Regions from separate parts of the Methylobacterium sp. 275MFSha3.1 genome, predicted to be linked through region 3. Evidence: predicted binding sites of a transcription regulator. Region 3 holds the regulator's gene; each other region holds the start of a gene.
What was found. The regulator LexA, encoded in region 3, represses DNA repair genes until DNA is damaged. The targets are predictions, from matches to a motif close to TGTTCNNNNTGTGTTCNG.
Positions count from the first base shown of each region.

Region 1: the regulator LexA is predicted to act here: its motif matches at 1,768-1,785, upstream of dinB (DNA polymerase IV).
Region 2: the regulator LexA is predicted to act here: its motif matches at 2,031-2,048, upstream of BLW78_RS30475 (DUF3072 domain-containing protein).
Region 4: the regulator LexA is predicted to act here: its motif matches at 2,103-2,120, upstream of BLW78_RS28045 (type IA DNA topoisomerase).

Region 1 is NZ_FNWP01000004.1:174,569-178,190, forward strand. It holds gene rimO (30S ribosomal protein S12 methylthiotransferase RimO) at 268-1,614, shown strand; gene dinB (DNA polymerase IV) at 1,807-2,889, shown strand; gene BLW78_RS05795 (hypothetical protein) at 3,170-3,394, shown strand; gene BLW78_RS05800 (hypothetical protein) at 3,429-3,622, opposite strand, start outside.
Region 2 is NZ_FNWP01000060.1:5,489-9,110, forward strand. It holds gene BLW78_RS30460 (lytic transglycosylase domain-containing protein) at 1-321, opposite strand, end outside; gene BLW78_RS30465 (Cof-type HAD-IIB family hydrolase) at 490-1,311, opposite strand; gene BLW78_RS30470 (gluconokinase) at 1,316-1,882, opposite strand; gene BLW78_RS30475 (DUF3072 domain-containing protein) at 2,057-2,353, shown strand; gene BLW78_RS30480 (Flp family type IVb pilin) at 2,535-2,783, shown strand; partial or broken gene BLW78_RS30485 (polysaccharide biosynthesis/export family protein) at 3,045-3,622, shown strand, end outside.
Region 3 is NZ_FNWP01000010.1:84,001-87,622, forward strand. It holds gene BLW78_RS13770 (hypothetical protein) at 117-332, shown strand; gene BLW78_RS13775 (hypothetical protein) at 351-800, opposite strand; gene lexA (transcriptional repressor LexA) at 1,051-1,779, shown strand; gene BLW78_RS13785 (ComEC/Rec2 family competence protein) at 1,773-3,622, opposite strand, start outside.
Region 4 is NZ_FNWP01000036.1:28,741-32,362, forward strand. It holds gene BLW78_RS28045 (type IA DNA topoisomerase) at 1-2,064, opposite strand, end outside; gene BLW78_RS28050 (monovalent cation:proton antiporter-2 (CPA2) family protein) at 2,441-3,622, opposite strand, start outside.

The DNA.
Region 1 (3,622 bases), on a different contig from region 3:
GCCCCGCCGCCGCGCGCGGGCGGGCCGTGTCCGGGGCGCAGGGCCGCGCCGTCCAATCCTGATGTGGGATCTGAGAAGACCGCCGTAAAGCTCTGCCGTAACGATAGGATCTGCGCCTAAGCTCAGGCTCGCGCGCAGGGCCGGGCACCCCTGCGGCGGCCGGCCTCGCGCGGAGGCGCGGGAGCCTGTATAGGAGCGCGACCCCGAATTCCTGGTCCCGCGCGCCGGGCGGCCGATCGCCCCGCCGGACTGTCCGACCCGAATGCCATGACCGCCACGCCCGCTCCCCGCGGCCCCGCTCCCGGCGCCGCCCCGAAAATCTCGTTCGTCTCGCTGGGCTGCCCGAAGGCGCTGGTCGATTCCGAGCGGATCCTCACCCATCTGCGCGCCGAGGGCTACGAGCTGGCCCGGCGGCACGACGGCGCCGACGTGGTGATCGTCAACACCTGCGGCTTCCTCGATTCCGCCAAGGCAGAGTCGCTCTCGGCCATCGGCGAGGCCATGGCGGAGAACGGCCGCGTCATCGTCACCGGCTGCATGGGCGCGCAGCCGGAGGAGATCCGCGAGAAGTACCCCGACCTCCTGGCGGTGACCGGGCCCCAGGCCTACGAGTCGGTGGTGGCGGCCGTCCACGAGGCGGTGCCGCCGGCCCACGACCCGTTCCTCGACCTCGTGCCGCCGCAGGGGATCAAGCTCACCCCGCGCCACTACGCCTACCTGAAGATCTCGGAGGGGTGCAGCAACCGCTGCAGCTTCTGCATCATCCCGAGCTTGCGCGGGAACCTCGTCAGCCGCCCCGCCGCCGACGTGCTGCGCGAGGCCGAGAAGCTGGTGAAGGCCGGCGTGAAGGAGCTGCTGGTCGTCAGCCAGGACACCAGCGCCTACGGCGTCGATATCCGTTACAGTGAGAGCCCGTGGCGCGACCGCCAGGTCCGCGCCAAGTTCTACGACCTCACCAAGGAACTCGGCGAGCTCGGCGCCTGGGTGCGGCTGCACTACGTCTACCCCTACCCGCACGTGGACGAGGTCATCCCGCTGATGGCCGAGGGCAAGGTGCTGCCCTACCTCGACATGCCGCTCCAGCACGCGAGCCCCTCCGTGCTCAAGCGCATGCGCCGCCCCGGCAACCAGGAGCGCCAGCTCGACCGGATCCGCAGCTGGCGGCAGACCTGCCCGGACCTCGCGATCCGCTCGACCTTCATCGTCGGCTTCCCCGGCGAGACCGAGGCCGAGTTCGAGGAGCTGCTCGCTTGGCTGCAGGAGGCCAAGCTCGATCGGGTCGGCTGCTTCGAGTACGAGCCGGTGGCCGGCGCCACCGCCAACGCGCTGGGCGACCTCGTGCCGCCGGCGGTGAAGGCCGAGCGCAAGCGCCGGTTCATGGAGACCCAGAACGGCATCGCGCTCCGGCTGCAGCGGGCCAAGGTCGGCAAGCGGCTGCCCGTCATCGTCGATTCCGTCGAGGGCGGGGTGGCGCGGGGCCGGTCCAAGGCCGACGCACCGGAGATCGACGGGACCGTCCACGCCGCGTTCCGGCGCCCGGTGCGGGTCGGCGACATCGTCACGGTGAAGATCGACCGGGCCGAGGCCTACGACCTCTACGGCAGCGTCGCCTGACGGCAGACCCCGTCTTTGCGAGCGCAGCGAAGCAATCCAGGGATGCGCTGCGCTCGGGGACGTCGCGCTACGCTCGCGATGACGGGCGCGGACCGGACTCCTGTTGACGCCGCGTCCGGCGCGGCTTGACCCCGCCCGCCCCGCGCGGTCTTTCGGAACAGATCAGGAACTTGGTCGGGACCCGAGGCGGCGATGGATCCGGAGGTCGCGCTCCGAAAGATCATCCACATCGACATGGACGCGTTCTACGCCTCCGTGGAGCAGCGCGACGACCCGTCGCTGCGCGGCCGGCCGCTGGCGGTCGGCGGCTCCCGGGAGCGCGGGGTGGTGGCCGCTGCGAGCTACGAGGCCCGAAAATTCGGTGTCCGCTCCGCCATGCCGTCGGCCACCGCGCGGCGGCTGTGCCCGGACCTGCTGTTCGTGAAGCCGCGCTTCGAGGTCTACCGGGCGGTCTCCGAGGAGATCCGGGCGGTCTTCGCCCGGCACACGGCCATCATCGAGCCGGTGGCCCTCGACGAGGCCTATCTCGACGTCACCGAGAACCTCCAGGGCCTCCCGACGGCGACGGCCGTGGCGAAGGCGATCCGGGCCGAGATCCTGGAACGGACCGGACTCATCGCCTCGGCCGGGGTCTCGTACAACAAGTTCCTCGCCAAGGTGGCGTCCGACCACCGCAAGCCCGACGCCCTGTTCGTCATCACCCCCGCCATGGGGCCGGACTTCGTGGCGGCGCTGCCGATCGGCCGGTTCCACGGCGTCGGCCCGGTCACCGAGGCGAAGATGAAGCGGCTCGGGATCGAGACCGGGGCGGATCTGCGCGCCTGGACGCCGGAGCGCCTGCGCGAGACCTTCGGCTCCGCGGGCGCCTACTACCACGCGGTCGCCCGCGGGATCGACGCGCGGCCGGTCCGCGCCCACCGGGTGCGCAAGTCGATCGGGGCCGAGACCACCTTCTCGGACGACACCGCCGCCTTCGAGGTCCTGGCCGCCCGGCTGGCGCCGCTGTTCGACAAGGTCTGGGCGGGTGCCGACGCCAAGGGCATGCGCGCCCGGACCGTGACCCTGAAGCTCAAGTTCTCGGATTTCGCGCAGGTCACCCGGGCGAAGTCCCTCGCCGTGCCGGTGGCCGACCGGGCCGCCCTGGAGCGGATCGGCCTCGACCTGCTCGCCGGCCTGTTCCCCCTGCGCCGCAGCGCGCGGCTGATCGGGGTGTCGCTGTCGGGCTTCGCGCAGGACGCGCCCGAGGCGCCGCTCCAGCTCGGGCTGGCGCTCTGACACGGCCTCCGGGGCAGGCCCACGCTCCGTCATCACGGGCGCAGGGAAGTGACCCCGGGCAGCAGGACATCGGTCAGCGTGGCTCTGGCCCTGGATCGCCTCGCTCCACTCGCAACGACGACGGTGGGGAAGCGATCAACCGGAAAGCGATAGAGCCGCCGCCGTCATGCACGACACGGCGCCTGTGCGGTTCCGCACGTCGGGAAGGCCGGGTCGATCGCAGAGCGGAGCGATCCGGATCAGGGTTTCTCGAGCCCGCGCGAACACAAGGACCCTGTCGATGCCGAAGCACGCCCGCCTGGCCCTGGCCTCCGCGCTTCTATCGGCCATCGCGGCGGGCGCCGCCCGCGCGGACGGCACATCCGCTTTCGGGGCCGCCAACGCGGCCCAGCTCCGGGGCTACACCGCGAGCCCGGCCCAGGTCTACGTTCCGGCAGGCGGCCCGAGCGCCAGGCCCGCAGCCCCCGCACCGCAGCGGCCGAAGGCGCCGGCGCGCAGTCGCTGAGATCGACCCGGGCCGCACCGGCCCGGGCATCCGGTCACGCGTTCTTGCGCGGCCGGTGGTCGGGGTCGATGCCGCCATCGAGCTTCGTCTCGTTGTCGACGTCGCCCTCGAAGGTCGAATCCGCCTGCAGATCCGCAGGGTCGGCGCCGCTCATCCCCTTCGAGGTGCCGATCCCGGGATTGCCCTTGAGGTCGGCGTCCGTGGGCGTGTCGGTCTTCGGGTGCTTGG
Region 2 (3,622 bases), on a different contig from region 3:
GGCCGTGCGGTAGGCGCCCGCCAGATAGGCCACGCCGTAGCGCAGGTTGGTCTCCGGATCGTACAGGCCGGCGGCGTCGCCGGTGTAGCCCATGCCGCGCGCGGTCGCGTGCTTGATCTGCATGAGACCCAGGGCGCTGCCGCCCTTCGCCCGCGGATTGTAGTTGCTCTCGCGCTTGACCACGGCGTGCACGAAGCTCGCCGGAACGCCGTTCGCCTTCGCCTGCTGCTCGATCAACGCGTCGATATTGTCGCGCGCGCCCTGCCCGAAGGCGGCGGCGGGCGCGACCGCGAGGACGGCGGCCAGGATGAGGCGATGCATTCCGAGACCCGGTGCTGCTTGTTCTGTAGTCAAGCTAGGTCACGGGGAAATGAGGCCGGAAAGCGGCCCCCGTTCGGCAGCCTGTGGGCGGCCGGGGCGACGGGCGTGCTTGTGATCCGCGCGCCACAGGGCGGCGCGCGGACGCGGTCGGCCGATCTGGGGAGCCGGTCAGGGAAGGATGAAGCGCTCGACCGCGCGGGGGAACCCATCGGCGTCGTTGCTGTCCGTGACCGCGCTCGCGGCCGCCTGGACGCTCGCCTCGGCATTGCCCATCGCCACGGAGTAGCCGCTCTGCGCGAACATCGGGCGATCGTTCCCGGCATCGCCGAACGTGGCGATCCGCTCGCGCGGGATGGCGAGATGCGCGCTCATCCAGGCGACGAAGCGACCCTTGTCGAGATCGGGCGGCGTCACGTCGAGATAGTACTTCTGCGAGCGGTGGACGGTGGCCCGGCCGGCCAGCGCCGCCGCGATTCGCGTCTCGCAGGCCGCGAGATGGGCGTGGTCGCGGCTGACGCCGACGATCTTGGCGGCCGTACCCATGAGCGTTCCGAGATCCGGCACGACCCGGGGCTCCGCGTCGATCGTGCGGCGCTCCAAGTCAGTGTAGGGACCGTCCGGGTCGCGCAGGCACCACGCGCCGTCAGCGAAGACCCAGACGTCCAGCCCCTCGGCCAGGAGTCGGTCGAGGGCCGCCCGGGCCGCCTGCTCCGGGATGGTCCGCTCCTCGATGATCGACAGGTCCGGCCGGACGACGCTCGCGCCGTTGAAGGCTCCCATCGGCAGGTCGAGGCCGAGCTCCGCCACGAGGCTCCGCAGCCCGATCGGCGGCCGCGCCGAGGCGATGCTGAAGCCGATCCCGGCCGCGCGCAGGCGGCGCACGGCCGCCACCGTCGCCGCCGTCAGGCGCTTGTCCCCGGTGACCAGGGTGCCGTCGACGTCCGAGATCACCAGGGCGATCCCCGCGGCCTTGCCGGTTCCTGCAGTCATCGCGTCACTCCCCACCCGGATCCCGGCGCGCCGCGGTGGCGAGTTCCGCCACGACCCGGTCGGCAATCGCCTCGGGCGGCTCGAGGATCCCGAGGGTAATCGGGTGCTCGTCGGGGCCCGGGACCTCGAGGGTGGCGAACTGGCTGTCCAGGAGATGCGGCGACATGAAATGACCCTGGCGCTCCGCGAGACGCCGCGCGATCAGGGCCTTGTCGCCGTCGAGGTAGACGATGCGGACCCGCCGGCTGCCCCGGGTGAGGACGTCCCGGTACGCGCGCCGGAGCGCCGAGCAGACCACCACCCCGGACTCGCCGGCGTCGAGGCGCTGCTGGATCCAGGTCGCGATCCGGGCGAGCCACGGCGCGCGGTCCGCGTCGTCGAGGGCGTGGCCAGCGTGCATCTTCGCCACGTGCTCCGGCGCGTGGAAGCTGTCGCCGTCCACGAAGATCCAGCCGAGCTTCTCGGCGATCAGCGCCGCCACGGTGCTCTTCCCGGACCCCGAGACGCCCATGACCACGAGCACCTGAGCGGTCGTCCCGGCATCGAATGGCGAGTCTGATTGGGGCGTCATCCGGACCACCGTGGCTCCGAGGCGCGCCGGGGCGCCGCGCGTCACGATCATGCGGAGCGCGCGCGCGGAAGGGAAGATCGCCGCGCCCGACGTTGCCGCCGTGTCGGCAGGAACCGTCGCGGCGCGGGCCGCGTTGACGACTCGGAACGCGAACATTTAGGGAACATGAGTCGCATGGCTACCACCACCGCGAAGGCGACGTCGAAGGCCGATCGGGATTCCGGAGCGCGCCAGGATGCGCGCCAGAACGCGCCGGAGAACCCCAAGACCGACCCGAAGGACGTGTCGAACCAGATCAAGGATCCGGACCAGTGGACCACCGGCGGCGAGCCGATGACCGGCGCGCAGGCCTCCTACCTGAAGACGCTCTCCGAGGAGGCGAAGGAGCCGAAGGCGTTCGATCCCGACCTCGACAAGGCCGAGGCCTCCAAGCGGATCGACGACCTGCGCCACAAGGCCGGCCACGCCTGAGCCGTCGCGGGCGCGCCCTCGCCGGGCGCGCCCGCCGCGCGGGACGGTGCATATCCCGCCCGGAATCAGCCCGATGCCCTGTTTCGGACACTTCGTTAAGCCGGCGGCAAGCGCGGGCCGGTAACAGCCTTCCGAGCGCGTGGGGCCACGCGGACGGCGGGACGGGAAGGCGCGTTCGACCATGGATGAGCCGGGCGGCGACGGGGCGGGGCGGCGCGCGGTGCGATCCCGGGCGGCGACCGCCCTGACGGATCGGATCCCTGTCGCGGCCGCGCGCTTCGCCCGCGACCTCCGCGGATCCACCGCGACCGAGTACGCCCTGCTCGGGGGCCTGATCTTCCTCGTCGCGGTCGGCAGCATCCGCTACTACGTGTCCCGCGTCAGCGCCGTCTACGGCGACATCACCGCGGCGGTGACCCAGGGGCAGTGAGCGGATCGCGTCGGGGCCGTGCGGCCCTGGAGTCGATGGGCCGACCCGTTACCGTCGACAGCGCTCGGATTTGTGTCCCGATATTTCAGCAGCGCGCGCTGCGCCCGGCATTCGTCGTCCCTGTGCCCCGAAAAAGCTGTGCTTAACGAGGATGACTTAGCAGTCTCGGTCGTGGCGGGCGGAGTGTGGCTCACCCGCTACGGACACCTGGGCCGCTATGGGCTAGGCACGGGCTCGGCAATACCGATGGGCAACATCTGGATGCGCAAACTTCCCCTCGTCCTGCTCGCCGTCACGGCGATGTCGGGCTGCACGTACCTGCCCGCGGCGGGTCCGACGGCGAGCGCGATCCAGGCCGGGGCCGAGGTCGCCACGGCCGACGGCGGGATCCTTGCCCGCTACGAGATCATCGACGTCACCCCCTCCGTGGTCGAGGCCCTGCGCGGCCGCCCCCTCGACAGCCTGCTCGCCTCCTTCGGCGACCATCGCCCCTCCTCCGAGCCGGTCATCGGCATCGGCGACATGGTCTCGGTCTCCATCTGGGAAGCCGGATCCGGCGGCCTGTTCTCCGGACCCCTCGTCGCCGACCGCTTCTCCGCCGGATCCAAGTCCGCCCTCATCCCCGAGCAGCCCGTCGGGCGCGACGGCGCCATCTCGGTGCCCTATGCCGGCCGCATCAAGGTCGCCGGCCGCCGCACCCAGGACGTCCAGGCGCTCATCGAGAACGAACTCGCCGGCAAGGCCATCCAGCCCCAGGTGCTGGTCTCGGTCACCCGCCCGATCTCCCAGGCCGTCACCGTCACCGGCGAGGGCGCCGCCGGCGCTCGCCTGCCGCTCTC
Region 3 (3,622 bases):
TTGAGGAACGCGGACAGGCGAGGCAGGGAAGACCGGAGCGTGGCTCCGGGAGCGGTCCCGGGCCTGGCCGTTCCGGTGGGCGCGCGGCGCCGTGCCGGGCATGCGGGAGGAACACGATGGCGGAGAGCACGGACCGGGGCTCCGGCTGGAGCCTTCAGGCGAGCGCCGTGCCCGACGGGGTGCGCCTGGAACTCGCCCTCGCCGACCTCGGCGGTGCGCCGGTCACCGCCGCGATCGTGCTCGACCGGACGGAGGCCCGGGCCTTCGCCCGCGCCCTGCTGGCCGCCGCCGGCGACGCCGCGGAGCGGACGTTCCCGAAGCCGGGCGCCTGAGGGCGCGCCGCCGGCCGGTCAGCGCACGCCGAGGCCCGGATTGCGGCCCGGCAGGCGGGGGACCACGGTGCCGCGCTTCTCGATCGGCGCGTCGCAGGCGTAGGCGAACTCGGTCTTCAGCGGATCGAACACGGTCTCGCCAGTGATCCGGCAATCCTCGCGCACGGTCTCGTCGAGATAGGCCCGGGCGGCGGTGCGGAAGCGCTTCACCCGGGTGGCGCCCGGCTCCGGATCGATCCGGACCTCGCTCAGGTTGCAGCCGGTATACTCGCGCAGGGCGTTGGACACGATCAGCATCCGGCGCAGCTGCCGGTTGTCGTAGACCTCGTAGGGCTCCTTGCAGCCGATCGTGACGACCTGGGGAGTGAGCGCCACGTAGTTCCGCGAGATGTAGGAGAATCCGGTGGTGCAGCCGGCGAGGCCGAGGGCGGCGAGGCCGAGGGGCAGCAGAGCTGCGGGTCGTCGCATCCTCGTCATTCCAAGAGGGTCCCAGCCCGCACCCCGGATCCGCCGCCTTCCCGGCGGGGCGCCGCGATGCATTGAAACGGCTCCGCTTGCGCCGTCAATGCGTTTCTCGACCTTCTCCCGCGGGCGCGCCCGCGGCGCGCCGGGCCGAGCGGTGCCGCTCTTGCGGAACACTTGCGGAACGTTTAACCTGTTCGTGATTTGTTTCGGAGACCGTCACGTGGCGGTCCGCCAAGCCGCGAGTCCCCCGTCGATGCTCACGCGCAAGCAGCTGGACCTCCTGCGATTCATCCAGAGCCGGATGCAGGAATGCGGTGTCCCGCCGTCGTTCGACGAGATGAAGGATGCCCTCGATCTCAAGTCGAAATCCGGCATCCACCGGCTGATCACGGCGCTCGAGGAGCGCGGCTTCCTCCGGCGCCTCCCAAATCGGGCCCGCGCCATCGAGGTGATCCGCATCCCCGAGAGCCTGACCCAGGCCGCTCCGGCGACTCAGGCCCCCGCCGAGCCGCGCCGCTTCACGCCGAGCGTGGTCGAGGGCGGTAAGTCCAAGCAGCCGCCGGCCCCGGCGAGCACGCGGATGATCGACGAGTCCGGCCGCGCCATCTCGATCCCGGTCATGGGCCGGATCGCGGCCGGTACGCCCGTCTCGGCGATCCAGAACCAGAGCCACGCCATCACCCTGTCGCCGGACTTCGTGGCCGGCGGCGAGCACTACGCCCTCGAGGTGCGCGGCGACTCGATGGTCGAGGCGGGCATCCTGGACGGCGACCTCGTGGTCATCCGCAAGCAGGAGACGGCCAATACCGGCGACATCATCGTGGCGCTGATCGACGACGAGGAGGCGACGCTCAAGCGCCTGCGCCGCCGCGGCTCGTCGATCGCCCTCGAGGCCGCCAACCCGGCCTACGAGACCCGCGTGCTCGGGCCCGACCGGGTCCGGATCCAGGGCCGCCTCGTGAGCCTCGTCCGCCGCTACTGAAGCGGCTCGGCCGGCGCGTCGCCGGGGGCGAGGTCTCCGCCCGGCGCGGCGTCGGCCTCCGGCGTCGCGGCGATCCCGTTCTCCGCGGGGCGGTCGCCCGGCTCCGCGGTGACCGGCGACGGAGGTCCCGGCCCGCGCCCCGCGGCCGGCCGCCAGGGCACGGCGCGGCCGTCGTCCCGGGCGTAGCGCGCGGCGAAGCCGTCGCCGTCGGTCCGGAGGGCCACGGCCCCGCGGGCGGCGAGGACGCGCCGGTCGATCACCAGCGGCCCCGTGCAGGTGGGCGGCGCCGCGAGGCCCGTGATCAGCACCGCGGCGCGGGCGCAATCCTCCGGGAAGGCCCGCCGGTCCCGGACCAGGGCGACCGCCCGCCCGTCCGGCAGCCGGGCGGTGCAGCCGAGCCGGTCGCAGCGCCCGCTGCCCGACCGGACGATCAGCGCCGCGGACCGCCGCCCGTCGCCGTCCGCCTTCAGCCACTGCTCGAGGACGAAGCCCGAAGGGCTGCCGAGGGCCGCGAGCTGCCCGTCCGGGCCCCGCACCGCGGCCCCGGCGCCCTGCCGGTCGACGTAGAGGTCGTAGCGGTCGGGCCGGGCCGCGAGGACGAGCCCGAGCAGGACCGGCGGCACGGCGAGCCAGCGCAGGCGCGAGGCCGGCAGCGTCCCCAGCAGCAGGCCGGCGGTCAGCAGGGCCAGCGCCCCGGCGCCGAAGGCCGGCAGCACCAGGACCGCCCGCTCGAACCCGGCGATCCAGTCCGAGATCGCCAGCATCCCGGCCACCGCCTGCCCCATCAGCCACCAGACCGGCCGGTCGAGGGCGAAGGGATAGGCGAGGCAGCCGATCACCGCGGCGGGCATCACCACCAGGGAGACGAGCGGCAGGGTCAGGGCGTTGCCGACGAGGCCGAAGGGCTGGACCGTCTGGAAGTGGTAGGTGGCGAAGGGGGCCGTCGCGACCTGCGCCACCAGGGTCGTGGCCAGGGTCCCGGTGATCGCCGACAGGCCGGTCCCGACGAGCCGCCCGATCCGCCCGGCCCCCGGGCGCACGAGCAGCCGCCCGTCGATCAGCCGCGCGCAGGCGATCAGCCCGGCCACGGCGCCGAAGGACATCTGGAAGCTCGGGCCGAGCAGGCCCTCCGGCTCGCGGGCGAGCGCGATCAGCGCCGAGAGGGCGAGGTTGCGCATCGACAGGGCCGGCCGGTCCACCAGGATCGCGCCGAGCATGATCAGGGTCATGATCAGCGAGCGCTCGGCCGCGATGTCCCAGCCCGAGAAGGCGCAGTAGGCGGTGACGCCGACCATGGCGAAGCCGGCCGCGATCTTCTTGATCGGCCAGAGGAGCGCGCAGAGCGGCACCGCGGCGAGGAGCGCCCGCACCAGCCAGAACACCACGCCGGCGGCCAGCACCATGTGGAGGCCCGAGATCGACACCACGTGGTAGATGCCGGCGGCGCGGAGCGCGTCGTTGGTGGCCGGCCCGATGAGGCCGCGCTTGCCCGTCACCAGGGCCGCCGCCACCGCGCCCGCCTGGCCGCCGGCGGCCTCCGCGATCCGGCGCGTGAGTCCGTTGCGCGCCGCGTCGAGCGCAGCGGCGAGCCGCAGGCCCAGCGGCGGCGGCCCGGACGGTTCCCGGACGGTGACGGTGCCGATCAGCGAGCCCACCGCGCCGATCCCCTGGAAATAGGCGTCCCGGGCGAAGTCGTAGCCGCCGGGCCGGGCCGCCTCCGGGGGCGGCAGCAGCCGGGCCGTGGCGGCGACGCCGTCCCCGGGACGCGGGATCGGCGTCTTCCGGAACGAGACCCGGACCCGGGCGGGCCGCGCCTCCGGCGCGAGGCCGGCGAAGCTCTCCA
Region 4 (3,622 bases), on a different contig from region 3:
CGCGTGGCAGACGCTGATGCTGCTCCTGCAGCCACGCGGCAGCGTCACGCCCTTCCGCTCGGAAAGGCTCACGGCGAACGCCACCATGGCCGGCGTCGGCGGCCGCTGGTCGCCCTGACCGGCCGGGATCAGGCTCGGATCGAGGCTGACGGTCGGCGCCTGCGCGATCGCGGCGATCAGGTCGTCGAGGCGGGCGCGGGTACGCTGGCGGAAGGCGGTCGCGCGCGCGACCGCCTCGGCGCGCGTGGCCGCCCGTCCGATCTCGGCGAGCTCCGCCTCGAACATGGCGCGCCCGACCGGATCTCCGTAGGCCGGGAACACGCTGCGCACCGCGCGGACGAAGGTCAGGCCGACCTCGGTGACCTCGATGGCCGGATCCTTGCCGGTAGACAGCGTGATGTAGCGGCTCTTCAGGAGCTTGGGCAGGATCGTGTCGCGCGTCGCGGCCGTGCCCAGACCCTTCGGCTCGTTCGGGTTGGCGGGGTTTTCCAGGGCGCGCTTGGCGGCCGGATCGTCCACTTGGTCGATCAGCCGGCCCATCACCACCGGCAATTCGCCTCGGGTGATCCGCCGCGGCGGCTCGGACTTCGCGGTAGCGATCTCCGCCGTCGCGGCGGAGGCGCCTTCGCCGTCGGTCACGAGCGGCAGGCGGGTGGCGGTGGCTTCCGCCTCGCGCTTGGTCTTGCCGGGCACGGCATCCGCTTCGAGCTCGGCCTCGCTGCCGTAGAGCGCGCGCCAGCCCGGCACGCGCACGACGCTGCCGGAGACGGCGAACCGCCTCACGCCCAGCGGTGTCGCGACATCCGCCGTGACGCTCGTGCGCGCGTCGACCCCGTCGGGCAGGTGCGCGGCGAGATAGGCCTTCGCCACGAGTTCCCACAAGCGGAACTGATCGGTGCTGAGACGGCCGCGCTCGGGCGCCTTGCGCAGGGGCACGATGGCGTGGTGCTCGCCCGGATCCACGACGTAGTGGCCCTTCAGGCCGCGACGGATCAGCGGCGCAGCGTCGCGCGGAACGACTGTGCTCAGGTCGCTCAGGACGGTCGTGACGGCCGCGATGATCGCGGCGGCATCGCCGGCCTGGCCCTCGGGCAGGTGCTCCGACTCCGTGCGCGGGTAGCTGAGGTACCCCTGATCGTAGAGGTCCTGAGCGATGCCGGCCGTGTGCTGCGGGTCCCAGCCGAACCGCTTGGCGCAGCGTCGCGCCAGGGTGTCCTTCGAGAACAGCCGGGGCGGCGCGCGCCGGACATCCCTGTGCGCGACCGCCAGAGGGCCCGACCACGTCGCCGCGGCGGACCGGATCGTCTCAGCGATCGCCGCATCGAGGATCCGCTCCTTCGGGGCATGCCAGAGGGTGATCTCCGCGCCTGCATGGGTCCTAAGGTGCAGCGCGACCTTGAAGAAGTCCTGCGGCACGAAGGACCGGATCCGCTCCTCCAGGTCCGCCAGGATGGCGAGGGTCGGCGTCTGCACGCCGCCGAAGCGCCAGGGCTCCCGGAAGGCGGGCGGGCGCAGGCGCAGCGAGATCGCCCGCGTGCCGTTCAGGCCGAGATGATAGTCCTCGTACTGCCGGCAGAGCGCCTCGAGATAGGCGGCGTAGTCGCGCTCGCCCGAGTCGGGATCCTTGGACAGGGCCGCGAAGGCGCGTCGGATCGAGACCTCGTCGAGCGCGCCGAGCTTGAGCCGGTCGACCCGGCCGTTCCAGCCGAGATGCTCGAGCACTTCCCACGCGATCATCGAGCCCTCGCGACCCGGATCCGTGGCGATGATCACGCGGTCCACGCCGCTCAGCGCCTGCCGGATCGCGGCGATCTTCGGTGCGTGCGACTGCCCGGACCGGTTCGTGCCGTAGCCGACCGGGATCGTGGGAAGGACGATCGGGAGGAGGTCGAAGCGCCAGGGCTTCCACTCGGGCCGGATGCTGCCCGGCTCCTCGGCCGACAGCAGGTGTCCCTCGGCGGCCACGCAGACCGTGCTCGGCGAGCGGAAGAAGCGCTGCAACTGGCGCATCGCCGAGGGCTTCTCGAAGAAGAACAGCGTGCGACCGGAGCTCGGAGATGACATGTCGCTGACCGCTCCGGCTGTCGCCGCGCCTGACCCAGGGTTCACATTTTGTTCCAGACGGGCTCGGGACGCAACTGGCGCCTCGAGAGGATAAGCCGTCGCAGAAGCCGGCGGCGTGTCGCCCTCCCCAGGCACACCGGCCGGCGCCGCGATGCTGGAGCGGCGCTCGTACCCGTGCTCCGGGCTCGCCCGCGGCGGCGACCCGGAATGCCTCCGTGGCCGGATCCCCGCCTGTGGCTGGCGCGCCGCCGTCGACCCGCGCACCGTCCTCCGAAGGCTCCGGGCACGCGCTCGCGCGCTGAGGGTTGCCCGCCCCAAGTGTCTGCCGAGACCAGCAAGCCTTCAGCGGGCGCGGCACCGAGGCCCGGTCGCGGGCCTAGCCGGCCGCGTGCGCCGAGCCGGGCTTGTTGCCGTGAATGAGGTCCCGACCCGCGTAGATGCCGCCCACGACCTGCAGATCGAGACGCTCCGCATCGCGGCGCCGGACCTCCGCCAGGATCGCGCTGGCCGCTTCCGGTTCGGCTCCGGTCGTCAGGAGCGCCTGCTCGCCGAGGAGCAGAGCCGACTCGACCGTCTCGCGGATCTGGTAGGCCACGCCCGCCTGGATCAGCTCGACCGCGTGTTCGCGATCCCGGGCGCGCGCCAGCACGGGCACCAGGGGGAACTCCGCCTTGGCGATCTCCGCCACGCGTCTGGCCATCGCGGTGTCGTCGACGCAGATCAGGATCGCCCGCGCCGTCGCGGCGCCGGCCGCGTGCAGAATGTCGAGGCGGGTGCCGTCACCGTAATAGACCTTGAAGCCGAATCCCTCGGCGAGACGGATGTTGCTCGGGTTCGTGTCGATGATCGAGACCGAGCAGCCCTGCGCGATGAGCGGCTGACTGGCGATCTGGCCGAAGCGGCCGAACCCGACGATCAGGGCGCTGCCCACGAGGTCCTCGGGCGCCTCGACGCCGTCGATGGACGGGACGGCCTTGGGACCGAGACGATCGAAGGCGACGACCATCAGCGGCGTGATCGCCATCGACAGGATGATGGTGGCTGTCAGGACGGCGTTGGTCGTGCCGTCGATGATGCCCGCGCTCGCGGCGGCCGCGTACAGCACGAAGGCGAACTCGCCGCCCTGCGCCATCAGGGCCGCGCGTTCCAGCGACTCGGCGTGCGAGGCGCGCAGCACCCGGGCCACGCCGTAGATGAGCAGGCCCTTCACGGTCATGTAGGCGGCGACGCCCGCCAGGATCAGGCCGGCATTCGCGGCGATCACCGTCAGGTCGAGGGACATCCCGACCCCGAGGAAGAACAGGCCGAGCAGGATGCCGCGGAACGGCTCGACATCGGCCTCCAGCTGGTGGCGGAAGCTCGACTCCGAGAGCAGGACGCCGGCCAGGAAGGCACCCATCGCCATCGAGAGGCCGCCGAGCTGCATCGCGAGGGCCGAGCCGAGCACGACGAGGAGGGCCGCGGCCGTCATGACCTCGCGCGCCTTGGCGGCGGCGAGGAGGCGGAACAGCGGGTTGAGCAGCCAGCGCCCCGCGGCGACGAGCGCGCAGACCGAGAG